2 regions of the Brevibacterium sp. BRM-1 genome follow, and region 2 is predicted to be linked to the other one. Evidence: predicted binding sites of a transcription regulator. Region 2 holds the regulator's gene; the other holds the start of a gene.
The links. The regulator LexA, encoded in region 2, represses DNA repair genes until DNA is damaged. The targets are predictions, from matches to a motif close to TCGAACANNTGTTCGA.
Positions count from the first base shown of each region.

Region 1 (7,373 bases), 350 kb from region 2:
CCTGCGCTCGACGGTGTGGCTGCTTAACGAGCAGACCGCCCGCCCGCTCGACCTGGGCGACCTCGCCGTGAGCGCGCACCGCTGGATCGACGACACCCGCCTCGCCTTCCTCGCGTCCGACCGCTCCGCGCGCCCCACGGACTTCGTCGCCCAGCTGGGCGGCCTCTTCCTCCACGACACGGCCACGGGCGCCACCGTGCGCCTGACGGACCCGGACGACATCGACCTGGGCGGGCCGCTGCGCATCCACGACGGCCGCGCGTGGGCGCTGCTCACCGAGGACGGTGGGGTGCGGGCCGTCGCGCTCGACCTGCCTGCGGCGCTCGACGGCGCGCCGTGCCTGGGCCGCGGGGACCTCGAGCCGCTCACCCCGGCCGACCAGGTGGTCACGGGCTTCGACCCCACGGGCGGGCGCCTCGTGTGGACCGCGGAGACCCCGGAGCACACCGCTGCGGTCTTCGCCGCAGCGGCCGCAGGCCCCGCGGGCGCAGGCCCCGCAGACACCACGCCCGCGGCCCGGCAGCTCTGGGCGGCCACGGCCCCAGCCGACATCGCGGTGCCCCGGCGGCTCGTGGCCCAGGGCGCGGGCGGGGACGTGCACGGATGGCTCGCGGTGCCCGCGGGCGAGGGGCCCTTCCCCGTCATCCTCAACATCCACGGCGGGCCCTTCGCCCAGTACACCCACGCGCTGTTCGACGAGACGCAGGTGCTCACGGGCGCCGGCTACGCCGTGGTCTACGCCAACCCCCGCGGCTCGGCCGGGCGCGGCCGCGCATGGGGCAAGGCCGTCCAGGGCGACTTCGCGGACCCCGCAGCCGCGGACGTGCTGGCGGTCCTCGACGCGGCGCTCGATGCCGACGAGCGGCTGGACGGCGCGCGCCTGGGCGTGCAGGGCGGTTCGTACGGCGGCTATCTCACCGCCATGATCATCGGCTCCGACCACCGCTTCCGCGCCGCGATCATCGAGCGCGGCTACCTAATGCCGCACTCGTTCACCGGCACCTCGGACATCGGCACGTACTTCAGCGAGGAGTACACGGGCGCGGAGCCCGCGCGCATCCGCGCGCAGTCGCCGCTGCGCGCGATCAAGGGCACGCGCACCCCCGCGCTCGTCATGCACTCGGAGCAGGATCTGCGCTGCCCGCTCGAACAGGGCCAGCAGATGTACCTCGCGCTGCAGCGGGCCGGCGTGGAGACGGAGATGCTCGTCTTCCCGGGTGAGAACCACGAGCTCTCCCGCTCGGGCCGCCCCCGCCACCGCGTCCAGCGGTTCGAGGCGATCCTCCAGTGGTGGCGGCGCTTCCTGCCGGCCGATCGCGGCTGAGATGCTCAACGGGCTGGCGCGCGCCGCGTTCACGCGGCTCTTCTCGCCCCTGGCCGCGCTGCTCCTGCGGCTGGGGCTGGGGCCCGATGCGGTCACGGTGATCGGCACCGTGGGCGTGTGCGCCGGCGCGCTCGTGTGCTATCCGCTCGGCCAGCTGTTCTGGGGCACCGTCGTCATCACGTTCTTCGTCTTCTGCGACATGCTCGACGGGATCATGGCCCGGCAGCTCGGCCGGACCACCGTGTGGGGCGCGTTCCTCGACTCCACGCTCGACCGCCTGGCCGATTCGGCGGTCTTCGTGGGCCTGGCGCTCTGGTACTTCCTGGGGGCGCGGGACCCGCTGACCGCGCTGCTCGCGCTGGGCTGCCTCGTCATGGGCTCGCTCGTGTCCTACGTCCGGGCCCGCGGCGAGGCGCTGGGAGTGCGCGCCTCCGGCGGCATCGCCGAGCGCGCCGACCGCCTGCTCGTCACCCTCGTCGTCACGGGCCTCGTGGGCCTGGGACTGCCTGCTATCGTACTGACAATCGCCCTGGCGGTCCTGGTCGTGCTGTGCGCGGTCACCGTCGCCCAGCGCATGGCGGCGGTCCATTCGCAACTGCACGCTCAGGAGGAATCCGCATGAAGTTCCGCGAGGCCGCGCGCGTCGTGCTGCTCAACGCCCGGAACGAGGTCTTCCTCCTCCAGTCCAAGGACCTCGACGATCCCGCGAGCCGCTTCTGGCAGCCGTGCGGGGGCGGGGCGGAGCTGGGGGAGAGCCCGCGCCAGACCGCGGCCCGTGAGCTGGCCGAGGAGGCCGGCGTCGAATGCGAGCCGGTCGAGCTGCTCGGGCCCCTGGCCACCCGGCACGCGGTGCTAGATTTCGCGCGCAAGCGCCACGAGCAGGACGAGGTGTTCTTCGGGATCCGCATCGACGAGGAGCTCGACTTGAGCGATGCCGTCTGGACGGAGATGGAGAAGCGGGTCATCGTCGATGCCCGCTGGTGGTCGCGCGAGGAGCTGCTCGCCACCGAGGAGACCGTCTACCCCAGCCGCCTGCCCGAGCTCATGGACCTCGTCGCCCAGGGGCGAACGCCCGCGCAGCCCCTCGAGATCGGCTGAGCAGCACCGCTGCGCAGCGTCGGGGCCGCGACGCCCCCGGCGGCCCAGGGGTGAGGCGCCGGGCCCGCCCCGCTAGACTGGTGTGCCTAAGACTCCCCGTCCCTCACCGCCAACGCTAAGGAGACATGCGTGTCCGGTCACTCCAAGTGGGCAACGACGAAGCACAAGAAGGCCGCGATCGACGCCAAGCGCGGCAAGCTCTTCGCCAAGCTCATCAAGAACATCGAGGTCGCCGCGCGCAACGGCGGCGCCGACCTGGCCGGCAACCCCACGCTCTTCGACGCGGTGCAGAAGGCGAAGAAGTCCTCCGTGCCCAACGACAACATCGAGCGCGCCGTCAAGCGCGGCGGCGGGCTCGACGGCGGGGCCGTGGACTACCAGACGATCATGTACGAGGGCTACGCCCAGGGCGGCGTCGCGCTGCTCATCGAGTGCCTGACGGACAACCGCAACCGCGCGGCCTCCGAGGTGCGCGTCGCGGTGACCCGCAACGGCGGTTCGATGGCCGACCCCGGCTCCGTGGCGTTCAACTTCAGCCGCCGCGGCGTCGTCGAGGTCCTCGCCTCCGAGGCCGATGAGGACGCGATCCTCGAGGCCACGCTCGACGCGGGAGCCGAGGAGGTGCGCCTGAGCGGCGAGACCTACGAGGTGCTCTCCGAGGCCACGGACCTCGTCGCGGTGCGCACCGCGCTGCAGGAGGCGGGCATCGACTACGAGTCCGCCGAGTCCTCGTTCGTGCCCAACCTCGAGGTGCCCCTCGACGCGGACACCGCCCGCAAGGTCTTCAACCTCATCGATGCGCTCGAGGACTGCGACGACGTGCAGAACGTCTACTCCAACGCCGACGTCTCCGACGAGGTGCTCGCGGCCCTCGAAGCCGAGGACTGAGCCGCGCCGTGCGCATCCTGGGCGTCGATCCCGGCCTCACGCGCTGCGGTCTGGGAGTCATCGACGCCGCGCACGTGAGCCGGCCCGGGCTCGTGGCCGTCGACGTGGTGCGCACGCCGGCCGACGCCTCCGTCGACGTGCGGCTGGGCGAACTGGCCGACCGCTTCGAGGTCTGGCTCGACGACCACCGGCCGGACGTCGTGGCGATCGAGCGCGTCTTCGCCCGCAGCGACGTCTCGACGATCATGGGTACCGCCCAGGCCTCCGGCCTCACGATGGGCCTGGCGGCCCGCCGCGGGATCCCCGTGAGCATGCACACCCCATCGGAGGTCAAGAAGGCGATCTCCGGCAACGGGCGCGCGGACAAGAAGCAGATGACCCACATGGTCACCCGGATCCTGCGCCTCGAGACCGCCCCCAGGCCCGCCGATGCCGCCGATGCGCTGGCGCTGGCGATCTGCCACCTGTGGCGCGGGGCCGGGGGCGGCGCCTCCACTCCCGGGGCCGCGAAGGACGTCCTGGCCCGCCGCGCCGCCGGCCGCCAGGGCGCGGGGCTGACCCGCGCGCAGGAGCAGTGGGCCCAGGCGCTGCGCACCGGGCGGCGCTGAGGCAGCGGGCCGAGGCGCCGAGCTGCGGCGCTGCGCCGCCGGGCCCGCGGGCGCGCCCATCCCGCGCGATGTCACCGGGGCGCGCTACGATGGCCGTATTCGTACATTCGTTCGCCTGTGCCCGCAGGCCTGAGGAGACCGCGTGATCACCTATCTCGAGGGCGTCGTGCGCGCCATCGGCCCGGACTCGCTCACCATCGTGACCGCCGGCGTCGGCCGGGAGGCCTTCGTCGTGCCCGCCCTGGCCGCGCGGGCCCGGCTGGGCGCCGAGCTGTCGATCCACACCTTCCTCGTCGTCCGCGAGGACTCGCTGACCCTGTTCGGCTTCGACAGCGCGGACGAGCGCAGCGTCTTCGCCACCCTGCAGACGATCTCCGGGGTGGGCCCCAAGCTCGCACTGGCCGTGCTGTCCGTGCTCGGCCCGGACGACCTGCGCCGCGCGGTCGCCGATGCCGACGAGGCGGCGCTCACCCGCGTGCCCGGGATCGGCAAGAAGGTCGCGGCCCGGCTCATGCTCGAACTCGGCTCGCGGCTCGACCGCCTGCCGGCCCCCGGCTCCGGCACAGCATCCGCGCCCGGTGCCGCGCCCGCGGTCGATGAGGTCGTCGGGGCGCTCGTCGGCCTGGGCTGGAAGGAGGCGGCGGCCCGCGAGGCCGTCGAGGCCACGCGCAGCGCTGAGCCCAGCGCCGGCGTGCCGCAGCTGCTCAAGGCCACCCTGCGCGCGCTGGGCGGCCAGCGGTGACCGACGGCTACGAGGTGGACTTCGGCGGCGAGGACCCGACGGGAGCCGAGCTCGAGCGGCTCATGCGCGGCGATGCCGGCGATGCCGAGCGCCAGGCGGAGGCGGCGCTGCGGCCCCGCGGCCTCGGCGACTTCGTCGGCCAGCCGCAGGTGCGCGACCAGCTCTCGCTCGTGCTCGACGCCGCGCGCGCCCGCGGCCGCGCGCCGGACCACGTGCTGCTCTCCGGCCCGCCCGGGCTGGGCAAGACCACGCTCGCGATGATCGTCGCGCACGAGATGCGCGCGCAGATCCGCATCACGGCGGGCCCCGCAGTCCAGCACGCGGGGGACCTGGCCGCGATCCTGTCCTCCCTGGAGGAGGGCGAGGTGCTCTTCATCGACGAGATCCACCGGATGGCCCGCGCGGCGGAGGAGATGCTCTACGTCGCGATGGAGGACTTCCGGGTCGACGTCATCGTCGGCAAGGGCCCGGGCGCCACGGCGATCCCGCTCGACCTGCCCGCATTCACGCTCGTGGGCGCCACCACCCGCTCGGGCCTGCTGCCCGCCCCGCTGCGCGACCGCTTCGGCTTCACGGGCCACCTCGACTTCTACACGGCCGACGACCTCACGACCGTGCTGCGGCGCTCGGCCGCGATGCTCGGCATCGATGCCGAGCCCGCCGGGCTCGTCGAGATCGCCGGGCGCTCGCGCGGCACCCCGCGGATCGCCAACCGCCTGCTGCGCCGCGTACGGGACTGGGCGCAGGTGCGCGGCTCCGGCCGCGTGGACCGCGCCGCGGCCCGCGCGGCGCTGACGGTCTACGAGGTCGACGAGCGCGGCCTCGACAGACTCGACCGCGCGGTGCTCGGCGCGCTGTGCCGGCGCTTCGACGGCGGCCCGGTGGGCCTGTCGACGCTGGCGGTCTCCGTGGGGGAGGAGCCCGAGACCGTCGAGGAGGTCGCCGAGCCCTTCCTCGTGCGCGAAGGGCTCATCTCCCGCACGCCGCGGGGGCGCGTCGCCAGCCGCGAGGGCTGGGCGCACCTGGGCCTCACGCCCCCGGGCGAGCCCACGGCCTGATCCGCCCGGCGATTGCGCAAAGAAGGTGTACCGCAACTAGACTGGGGTACCGGCTCGCAATGCCCTGGCCCATCCGCCGTCTGGAAAGGCATCTGATCCCGTGGATCCCACGCTCATCTTCATCGTCGCCATCGGCGCCATGCTCATCTTCTTCATGTTCAACTCGCGCAAGAAGCAGAAGGCGCGCGCGGAGCAGATCTCCAACAACATGGTGCCCGGAGCGCGCGTGATGACGAGCTTCGGCCTCTTCGGCACCGTCACCGAGGTCTCCGACGACGGCCTCAAGGTCACCATCGAGTCGGGCCCGGGCACGACCCTCGTCGTCCACCGCCAGGCCATCGGCCAGATCGAGCCGCCCGAGTCCGACGCCGTCGCCGGCGGCGTGGACCTGGGCAAGGACGACGCCGCGGTGCAGGAGGCCCCCGCCGGCTCGTCTGCCGCCGGGGCGAGTGCCGCAGGCGAGCGCGAGCCCGTCTCCGCCGACGCCGAGGACGACGCCAACGAGTCGGGGCGCATCACGGATGCCGAACTCGACGCGATGAACGCCGAGCGCGCCCGCCGCGGCGCGGCCGGCGATGACGAGCCCGACGACCACGGTCGGGCCGCTGGGGCCGGCAAGGGCGCCGACGCCGCCGACGGAGAGACGGAGCCCGCGACCACCGCCGGCGAGCACACCGCCGACGAGCACGCCGAGTCCCAGGTGACCGGCACCGAGGGCGCGCAGGCCGGCGAGGCCGCCACCGCCGACAGCGAGGACGTGGACGAAGCGCCGGGCACCGAGCTGCCCGAGAACCGCACCGACCACCTCACACCCGCCGACCGCAGCCTCTCCACGGACGCCTCCGAGCCGAAGCCTGCGCTGCAGACCGACGATGAGAGCGACGCGGAGACCCCGGCGCGCGTCGACGCCGACGGCGAGCACGGCGCCCGGACGCCCGCTGCCGATGCGGAGCAGGAGGCTCCCGAGGCCGCGGCCGAGGCGGCGGAGAAGACGACGGATGCCGACAACGCCTCGGACCGCGACGCCGAGCCCGGTGTGGGCGATGACCCGGAGGCGGGCCCCGCCAAGCGCTGAGCGCCCCCGCCCGTCCCTCCTCGACTCAACCGAAAGTACACACGTGGCAGCAACCGACAGCAGACCGCGCCCCGGCCTGCGCTTCATCTGGCTCACCATCATCACCGCGCTGCTGACGGCCGCGATCGCCGCCGGGGCCCTGTGGTCGAACGCGACGTGGGCGCCCAAGCTCGCGCTCGACCTCGAGGGCGGCACGTCGATCATCCTCGAGCCGCAGGTCAAGGACCAGCAGGTGACGAAGGAGCAGCTGCAGCAGGCGGTGGCGATCATCCGCCAGCGCGTGGACTCCACCGGCGTGAGCGAGGCGGAGATCAACACGCAGGGCGACCGCAACATCATCGTCAACCTGCCCGGCAACCCGGACGAGCAGACCCGCGAGCTCGTGCGCTCCTCGGCCCAGCTGGCCTTCCGCCGCGTGGCGGCCGTCGGTGCCCCGGGCGTCGAGGGCCAGGACGGGGCGAGCTCGCCGGCGAGCACCGGCCCCTCGCTGTCGAAGGAAGACCAGAAGAAGCTCGACGAGCTCACCAAGCAGGACGGGCAGACCCCGAATGCCGGCGGCTCCGTGACGCCCCGGGCGCAG
Region 1 covers NZ_CP113788.1:785,780-793,152, reverse strand. Annotated here, with positions in the region: gene BRM1_RS03455 (alpha/beta hydrolase family protein) at 1-1,324, shown strand, start outside; gene pgsA (phosphatidylinositol phosphate synthase) at 1,326-1,946, shown strand; gene BRM1_RS03445 (NUDIX hydrolase) at 1,943-2,422, shown strand; gene BRM1_RS03440 (YebC/PmpR family DNA-binding transcriptional regulator) at 2,552-3,310, shown strand; gene ruvC (crossover junction endodeoxyribonuclease RuvC) at 3,319-3,918, shown strand; gene ruvA (Holliday junction branch migration protein RuvA) at 4,061-4,660, shown strand; gene ruvB (Holliday junction branch migration DNA helicase RuvB) at 4,723-5,718, shown strand; gene yajC (preprotein translocase subunit YajC) at 5,819-6,793, shown strand; gene secD (protein translocase subunit SecD) at 6,837-7,373, shown strand, end outside.
Region 1: ruvA (Holliday junction branch migration protein RuvA) is a predicted target of LexA. The motif match lies at 4,018-4,033, and genes of this name have one in related genera.

Region 2 (7,373 bases):
CACGGGCGAACGCCTTGAACTGCGTTTCGGCGATGTGGTGGGGGTCCCGCCCGGTCACGAGCTCCAGGTGGACGGTCAGCCCGGCGGCGAACGCCAGCGACTCGAGCGCGTGGCCGGTCAGCGACCCGGTGAAGTGCCCGCCGATGAGGTGGGTGAGCTGGCCGGCGGACTCCCCCGAGTGGACGAAGTAGGGCCGGCCGCTGACATCGACGACGCAGCGGGCGAGCGCCTCGTCGAGCGGGACCGCGGCATCGCCGTAGCGGCGGATGCCCGCCTTGTCCCCGAGGGCCTCGCGCAGCGCCTGCCCGATGACGATCGCCGTGTCCTCGACCGTGTGGTGGGCGTCGATGTGCGTGTCGCCGCGCGCGCTCACGTCCAGGTCGATGAGCGAGTGCTTCGCCAGCGCCGTGAGCATGTGGTCGAAGAACGGCACCTGCGTGGCGATCGCCGCCGCGCCCGTCCCATCGAGGTCGAGGCTGACGCTGACCTGGGACTCGGAGGTGGAGCGCGCGCGCTCGGCGCGCCGCGCCGGCGCGGTGCTCCCCGCGGGGCCGGGGGGCTGGGGGCTGTTCGTCATGCGCGCACCTCCGGGTGGGCTCTCACGATGGATTGCAGGGCGGCGGTGAAGGCGGCGGTCTCCGTCTCCGTGCCCGCGTTGACCCGCAGGCAGCCGGGGATGCCGATGTCGCGCAGCAGCACGCCGTGGTCGAGGAAGCGCTGCCAGAGCTCGGCCGGGTCCGCGGCACCGCGGAACAGCAGGAAGTTCGCATCGCTGGGCACGGGCTCGAAGCCGGCGGCGGCCAGTGCGGCGGCCATCGCATCGCGGCTGGCCACGAGGCGCTCGACGTTGTCCAGCAGCTCCGGGGCGTGGTCGAGCGCGGCGCAGGCGGCGGCCTGGGTGAGCGCGGAGAGGTGATAGGGCAGGCGCACCAGGCGCAGGGCGTCGATGAGGGCGGGAGCGGCGACGGCGTAGCCCACCCGGGCGCCGGCGAACGCGAAGGCCTTGCTCATCGTCCGCGAGACGACCAGGCGCGGATGCTGCGGCAGGAGGTGGAGGGCGGTCGCGAAGCCCGGCCGGGCGAATTCGGCGTAGGCCTCGTCGACGATGACGATACCGGGGCTCACGGCCAGGATCTCCCCGATGGCGCTCAGCGGGGTCGAACCCCCCGTCGGGTTGTTCGGCGTGCACACGAACACGACGTCGGGCTGTTCGGCCTCGATGGCGGCCAGGGCCGCGGGCAGGTCGATCTCGAAGTCCGCGGTGCGGGGCACCTCAAGCCATGCGGCACCGGTGGAGGCGGCGATGAGCGGGTGCATCGAATAGCTGGGGGTGAAGCCCATGACCGTGCGGCCGGCCCCTGCGAAGGCCTGGAGGATATGGGACAGGACCTCGTTCGAGCCGTTGGCCGCCCAGACCTGGCCGGGGTCGATGCGCGCGGGGCCGTCGGCCGCGCCGTCACTGGGCTGGCGCTCGAGCACCCCGGTCGCATAGGACGCCAGCTTTCCCCGCAGGGCCGTGAACTCCCGGTCCGGGTACCGGTTGAGCCCGGCCGCCTGGTCCGAGACAGCCCGCGCGATGTCGGCTGCGACGGTCGGCGGGACGGGGTAGGAGTTCTCGTTGACGTTGAGCGCCACCGGCACATCGAGCTGCGGGGCACCGTAGGGCGAGCGGCCGCGCAGGTCCGCGCGGATGGGCAGATCGGATAACTCGGGCACCCGGCGATTCTATCGCGCGGGCACCTCCAGCCGCTGGCCCGGGTGGACGACCGATCCCTCGATGCCGTTGAGGTCGCGGATCTCGACGATGACGTCGCGCGGGTCCTCCCCGCCGGCGTTCCGCACGGCGATCGACCACAGTGTCTGCCCCTCGCCGACGACGACGCTGTGCGTGTGGGCGCTGGAGCCGGAGGGCGCGGCGCCGGCGCCGGCGAATGCCGCCGGGCGCACCGCGAGGGCGAGTCCGAGGCCGAGTGCGGCAATGACTGCGAGCAGCGCGAGCCGGCGCACGGCGATCGCGGTACGGCGCGGGCCGCGCGCCGTGTGCACGAGGCTGGTGCCGCGCGCACCGCGCCCCGCGTCGGCCCGGCGGTGCAGGAACGGCGTTGCCGTGGGAAGTGCTGCAGTGCTCATGGCGTCCTCCTTGCCAGCTGCGCCGGGGCGATCCCGCGACGCTTATCGAACTGCTGTTTCGAACTCACGTTCTATTGAACCCGACATTCGAACAGATGTCTACTCTTCATCGAACATGTGTGTGAAAATGGATTCGAAAAGTCACCGTCTTCATGTTCTGCAGGAAGTCTCCCCGGAGGCACTGACATGGGCAGCGACGTCGGAGTCATCGCAGGTCAGAGAGGGAATGAGGAAATATGAGCCCCCAGCAGCGCCGCCCCCGCGGACGCCCCCGCAACGACAGCGTCGTCGAGGAGATCAACGAGTTCCGCGCCGACCGCGCGGATGTCGTGGAGATCCCGCAGGCCTCGGCGGCGGAGGGCGACCGCCGCCTCACCCCCCGCCAGCGGCTCGTCCTCGAGACGATCGAGCACGCGGTCTACACGAACGGCTACCCGCCGAGCATGCGGGAGATCGGCGAGGCCGCCGGGCTCGCCTCGCTGTCCTCGGTGGCCCACCAGCTCTCGCAGCTCGAGCGCCTCGGCTACCTGCGCCGGGATCCCAAGCGGCCGCGCGCCATCGAGGTCGTGAGCCCCGCCGAGCAGCTCGATGTGCTCGAATCCCAGGCCCACACGTCGGCGAACACCGCGATCGTGCCCGTCATCGGCCGCATCGCCGCGGGCGGGCCCATCCTCGCCGAGCAGGCGGTCGACGACATGTTCGCCCTGCCGCGCCAGGTGGTGGGCTCCGGTGAGCTCTTCCTGCTCCAGGTCGTGGGCGATTCGATGCTCGAGGCGGCGATCTGCGATGGGGACTTCGTCGTGGTGCGCCGCCAGTCCACCGCGGACAACGGCGAGATCGTCGCAGCCCTCCTGGACGACGAGGCGACCGTCAAGACGCTCAAGCGCACCGGCGGCAAGCAGTGGCTGCTGCCGCAGAACAAGGACTACGAGCCCATCGACGGCGACCACGCCACGATCATGGGCATCGTCACCGCCGTCATCCGCAGGGTCTGAGGCGGCGGGCGCGGCGCTCAGCCGCGCAGCCGCCGCAGGGCCCCGCGCACCGCCGCCGGGCTCTCGGTGCGCCACATGGGCGGCAGCGAGGACAGGAGGAACTCGCCGTAGCGGGCCGTGCGCACGCGCGAATCCAGGATCGCGACGACCCCGCGGTCCTCCGAGCTGCGGATGAGCCTGCCCACCCCCTGTGCCAGCCGCAGCGCCGCGTGCGTGGCGCTCACGGCCATGAAGCCGTTGGCCCCGCGCTGCGCCGCGGCCTGCGTGCGCGCCTGCGAGAGCGGATCGTCGGGCCGCGGGAACGGGATCCGGTCGATGACGACGAGCCGGCACGTGCGCCCGGGGACGTCGACGCCCTGCCACAGGCTCATCGTGCCCATGAGGCACGCGTCCTCGTCCGCGGCGAAGCGGCGCACGAGCGAGGACAGCGTGTCCTCCCCCTGCGCGAGGACGGTGAGGTCCGTGCGCTCGCGCAGCGCCTGCGCCGCCTGCGCGGCGGCCGCCCGCGAGGAGAAGAGTCCCAGGGCCCCGCCGCCGGAGGCCTCGACCAGTTCGACGAGCTCCGCGAGCGCCTCCTCCCCCAGCCCGCTGCGGCCCGGCTTGGGCAGCTGGGAGGCCGCGTAGAGGATGCCCTGGGCGGCGTAGTCGAACGGCGATCCCACGTCGATCGCGTCGTAGCGGGGGGCCTCGGGGCCCACGAGGCCCAGCGAGGCGGCCACTGCCTCGAAGCGGCCGCCCAGCGCCAGGGTGGCCGAGGTCGCGATGACGGTGGCGTCTTCGAAGATCCCGCGACGCAGCGTGCCCGCCACGCTCAGCGGCGCCACGACGAGCGCGACCGTCTCCTGCTCGCGGTAGGCGCTGCGGGCCACCCACACGACGTCCCAGTCGCCGTGCTCGGCCATCCGCTCCGCGAGCTCGAAGACCTCCTGCAGGCGGGCGCGGGCCATCTGCCGGCCCGCCTCGGCCTCGGAGGCGCGCTCGGAACCGCCGCCGATGTCCGCGACGACCTGGCGCGCCGCGTCGCGCACGGCCACCACCGCGGCCTGCAGGGCCTCCGGCCACACCCGCACAAGGCACTCCTCGCACGCCTCGAGCGCGCGCTCGAACCCGGCCGCCGCGGTCTCGAGCAGGTTTAGTACGCCCTCCTGCACCTGCGTGTGGCGCCGCCCGGCCGCCACCGCGGCGGCGAGGACCGCCGCGGTGAGCGACCCGGTCAGCGCGCTCGTCACGCGATCGCGCAGCTCGTGGGCCTCGTCGATGACGACGGCGGCGTGCTCGGGTAGGACCTGCGAATCGCCGAAGGCGTCGATCGCCAGCAGCGCGTGGTTGGTCACCACGATGTCAGCCGCCCCCGCCCGGCCGCGAGCGAGCTCGGCGAAGCACTCGTCGTAGAGCGGGCACTTCGCGCCCAGGCAGTCGAACGCATTCACCGACACCTGGGCCCACGCCCGGTCGGAGACCCCGGGCATGAGGTCGTCGCGGTCGCCGGTCTCCGTCGACTTCGCCCAGCTGCGCACCCGGGCGATCTCCGCCTCGAGGGCGGTGGGGTTGCCGCCTCCGCGGCCGGCGGCGCCGTCCGCGCCCAGGTCGAAGAGCATCCCGGCGCCGTCGTCGGGGTAGCCGCCCTCGAGCTTGTGCTTGCACGCGTAGTTCCGCCGGCCCTTGAGCACCGCCGCGGTGGGCCTGCGGCCCAGCTCGCCGGCGATCGACTTCGTCAGGCGCGGCAGGTCGCGGTCGATGATCTGGGCCTGCAGCGCCAGGGTGGCGGTGGAGACGACGACGCGCTCCCCCGTGCGCAGCGCGTACTCCACACTGGGCACGAGGTAGGCCAGCGACTTGCCGGTGCCGGTGCCGGCCTGCACGAGCAGGTGCACGCCGCTGTCCAGCGCGGAGCCCACGGCCTGGGCCATCGTGTCCTGGCCCTCGCGGCGCGTGCCGCCCAGGCCGGCGACGGCATGGTCGAGGAGGTCCCCGACCTTCGTCACTGCCCGCCGCCGAGGCGCTGCGCGGGCCCCGGTGCCGGCTCGCGCTCGGTGCGCAGGGCCTCCAGCTCGGCGAGGAGATCGGCGTTGACCCGCGCGCGGATGAGCGTGCCCTCGGGCGTGTACTCCTCGCCCAGCACGGTGCCCTCGTCGTGGATGCGGGAGACGAGCGAGCCGCGGTCGAAGGGCACGAGCGCGCTGAGCTCATGCGCCGGCTGCGGCAGCAGCTCCTCGATGCGAGCGCGCAGCGCGCCCACTCCCTCACCGGTGAACGCGGAGACGGCCAGCGAGCCCGGGTGGTTGAGCAGCAGGCCCGCCAGCACCTCGGGCACGGCGATATCGGCCTTGTTGAACACGATGAGCTCGGGGATGTCCGAGGTGTCGATGTCGGCGAGGACATCGTGGACCGCCCGGATCTGGCTCTCCGGATCCGGGTGGGAGGCATCGACGATGTGGACGAGGAGGTCCGCCTCCCCCGCCTCCTCGAGCGTCGAGCGGAAGGCCTCGACCAGCTGGTGGGGCAGGCTGCGCACGAAGCCCACGGTGTCGGTGTACGTGTATGTCCGCCCGTCGGCCGCCTCGGCCTGGCGCACGGTGGGGTCGAGGGTGGCGAAGAGCGCGTTCTGCACCATCGCCCCGGCGTCGGTCAGGCGGTTGAGCAGGGAGGACTTCCCGGCGTTCGTGTAGCCGACGATCGCGGCGCCGGGCACCCGGTTGCGGTCGCGGTTTGCGCGCTTGGCCGCGCGGGCCGGCCCCATCTCCTTGATCTGGCGGCGCAGCTTGGCCATCCGCGTGCGGATCCGGCGCCGGTCGAGCTCGATCTTCGTCTCGCCCGGGCCGCGCGAGCCGATGCCCGCGCCGCCCGCCACTCGGCCGCCGGCCTGGCGCGACATGGAGTCGCCCCAGCCGCGCAGGCGCGGGAGGAGGTATTCGAGCTGCGCGAGCTCCACCTGCGCCTTGCCCTCGCGCGACTTCGCGTGCTGGGCGAAGATGTCGAGGATGAGCGCGACGCGGTCGACGACCTTGACCTTCACGACGTCCTCGAGCGCGCGGCGCTGGCTGGCGGCCAGCTCCGAGTCGACGATGACGGTGTCCGCGCCGACGGCGGCGACGATGTCCTTGAGCTCGTGGGCCTTGCCGCTGCCCAGGTAGGTGGCGGGGTCGGGGTTGTCGCGGCGCTGGAGGACGCCGTCGAGCACCGTCGAGCCCGCGGTCTCGGCGAGGGCGGCGAGCTCGCGCAGCGAGTTCTCCGCCTCTGCGGCGGTCCCCGAGGTCCAGATGCCCGCGAGCACCACCTTCTCGAGGCGGATCTCGCGGTACTCCACCTCGGTGATGTCCTCGAGCTCGGTGGACAGGCCGCCCACTCGGCGCAGCGCCGCGCGGTCGAGGACATCGGCCTGGTCGGAGTCGTCGGCGGCGAGGCGCTCGTCGGTGAGCGCGGTGCCGCGGTGGGAGAGCACGCGGTCGATCATGGCGCGCCGCTGCTCTTCCGGGGTGGTGTCGTTGGGGGAATCCTGCGTGGATCCGCTCACAAGCATCGCTTCTTCCTGTTGTCGTGTCCGTGTCGATTCTCCCACAGGCCCGGCGCGCGCCGGCGGCGCGCGGGCGCCCTGTGGATGCGGGGCCGCGGCGGGCGGGGCACTGCGCCCCGGCTCCGCTGCCCGCGTGAGAGTATGGCGCCGTGGGCGATCACTACTTCTCCGCCGAGCCAGGTGCGGCCAGCCGGCCGCGGGCCATTGCCGCGCAGCTGGGCGGTCGCACCGTCGAGGTGACCACGGATTCCGGGGTGTTCTCGCCCGGTCGCGTGGATCTGGGCACACAGGTGCTACTGCGCCACCTGCCGCCTCCCCCGCCGGGCAACCTGCTCGACCTGGGCTGCGGGTGGGGGCCGCTGAGCCTCCACGCCGGCCTCGTGGCCGCCGCCGAGGGGACGGGCACCCGGGTGTGGGCGCTCGACGTCAATGCGCGCAGCCTGGCGCTCACGGAAGACAACGCCCGGGCTCTGGGCATTCATTCCATCCGCCCCGTCACCGCCGCCGAGGTGCCCGCCGACCTCGAGTTCGCGGCGATCTGGTCCAATCCGCCGATCCGGATCGGCAAGGACGAGCTCCACGCCCTCCTGCTCGCCTGGCTGCCCCGGCTGGCTCCCGGGGGGCAGGCATGGCTCGTCGTGTCGAAGAACCTGGGCGCGGACTCCCTGCAGGCCTGGCTGGCCGAGCAGCTCGGCGCGGAGTACGGCGTGGAGCGCCGGGCCTCCGCCAAGGGC
Region 2 covers NZ_CP113788.1:1,133,023-1,140,395, forward strand. Annotated here, with positions in the region: gene hisB (imidazoleglycerol-phosphate dehydratase HisB) at 1-577, opposite strand, end outside; gene BRM1_RS04970 (histidinol-phosphate transaminase) at 574-1,716, opposite strand; gene BRM1_RS04975 (LysM peptidoglycan-binding domain-containing protein) at 1,726-2,130, opposite strand; gene lexA (transcriptional repressor LexA) at 2,367-3,125, shown strand; gene BRM1_RS04985 (ATP-dependent DNA helicase) at 3,143-5,110, opposite strand; gene hflX (GTPase HflX) at 5,107-6,645, opposite strand; gene BRM1_RS04995 (class I SAM-dependent methyltransferase) at 6,789-7,373, shown strand, end outside.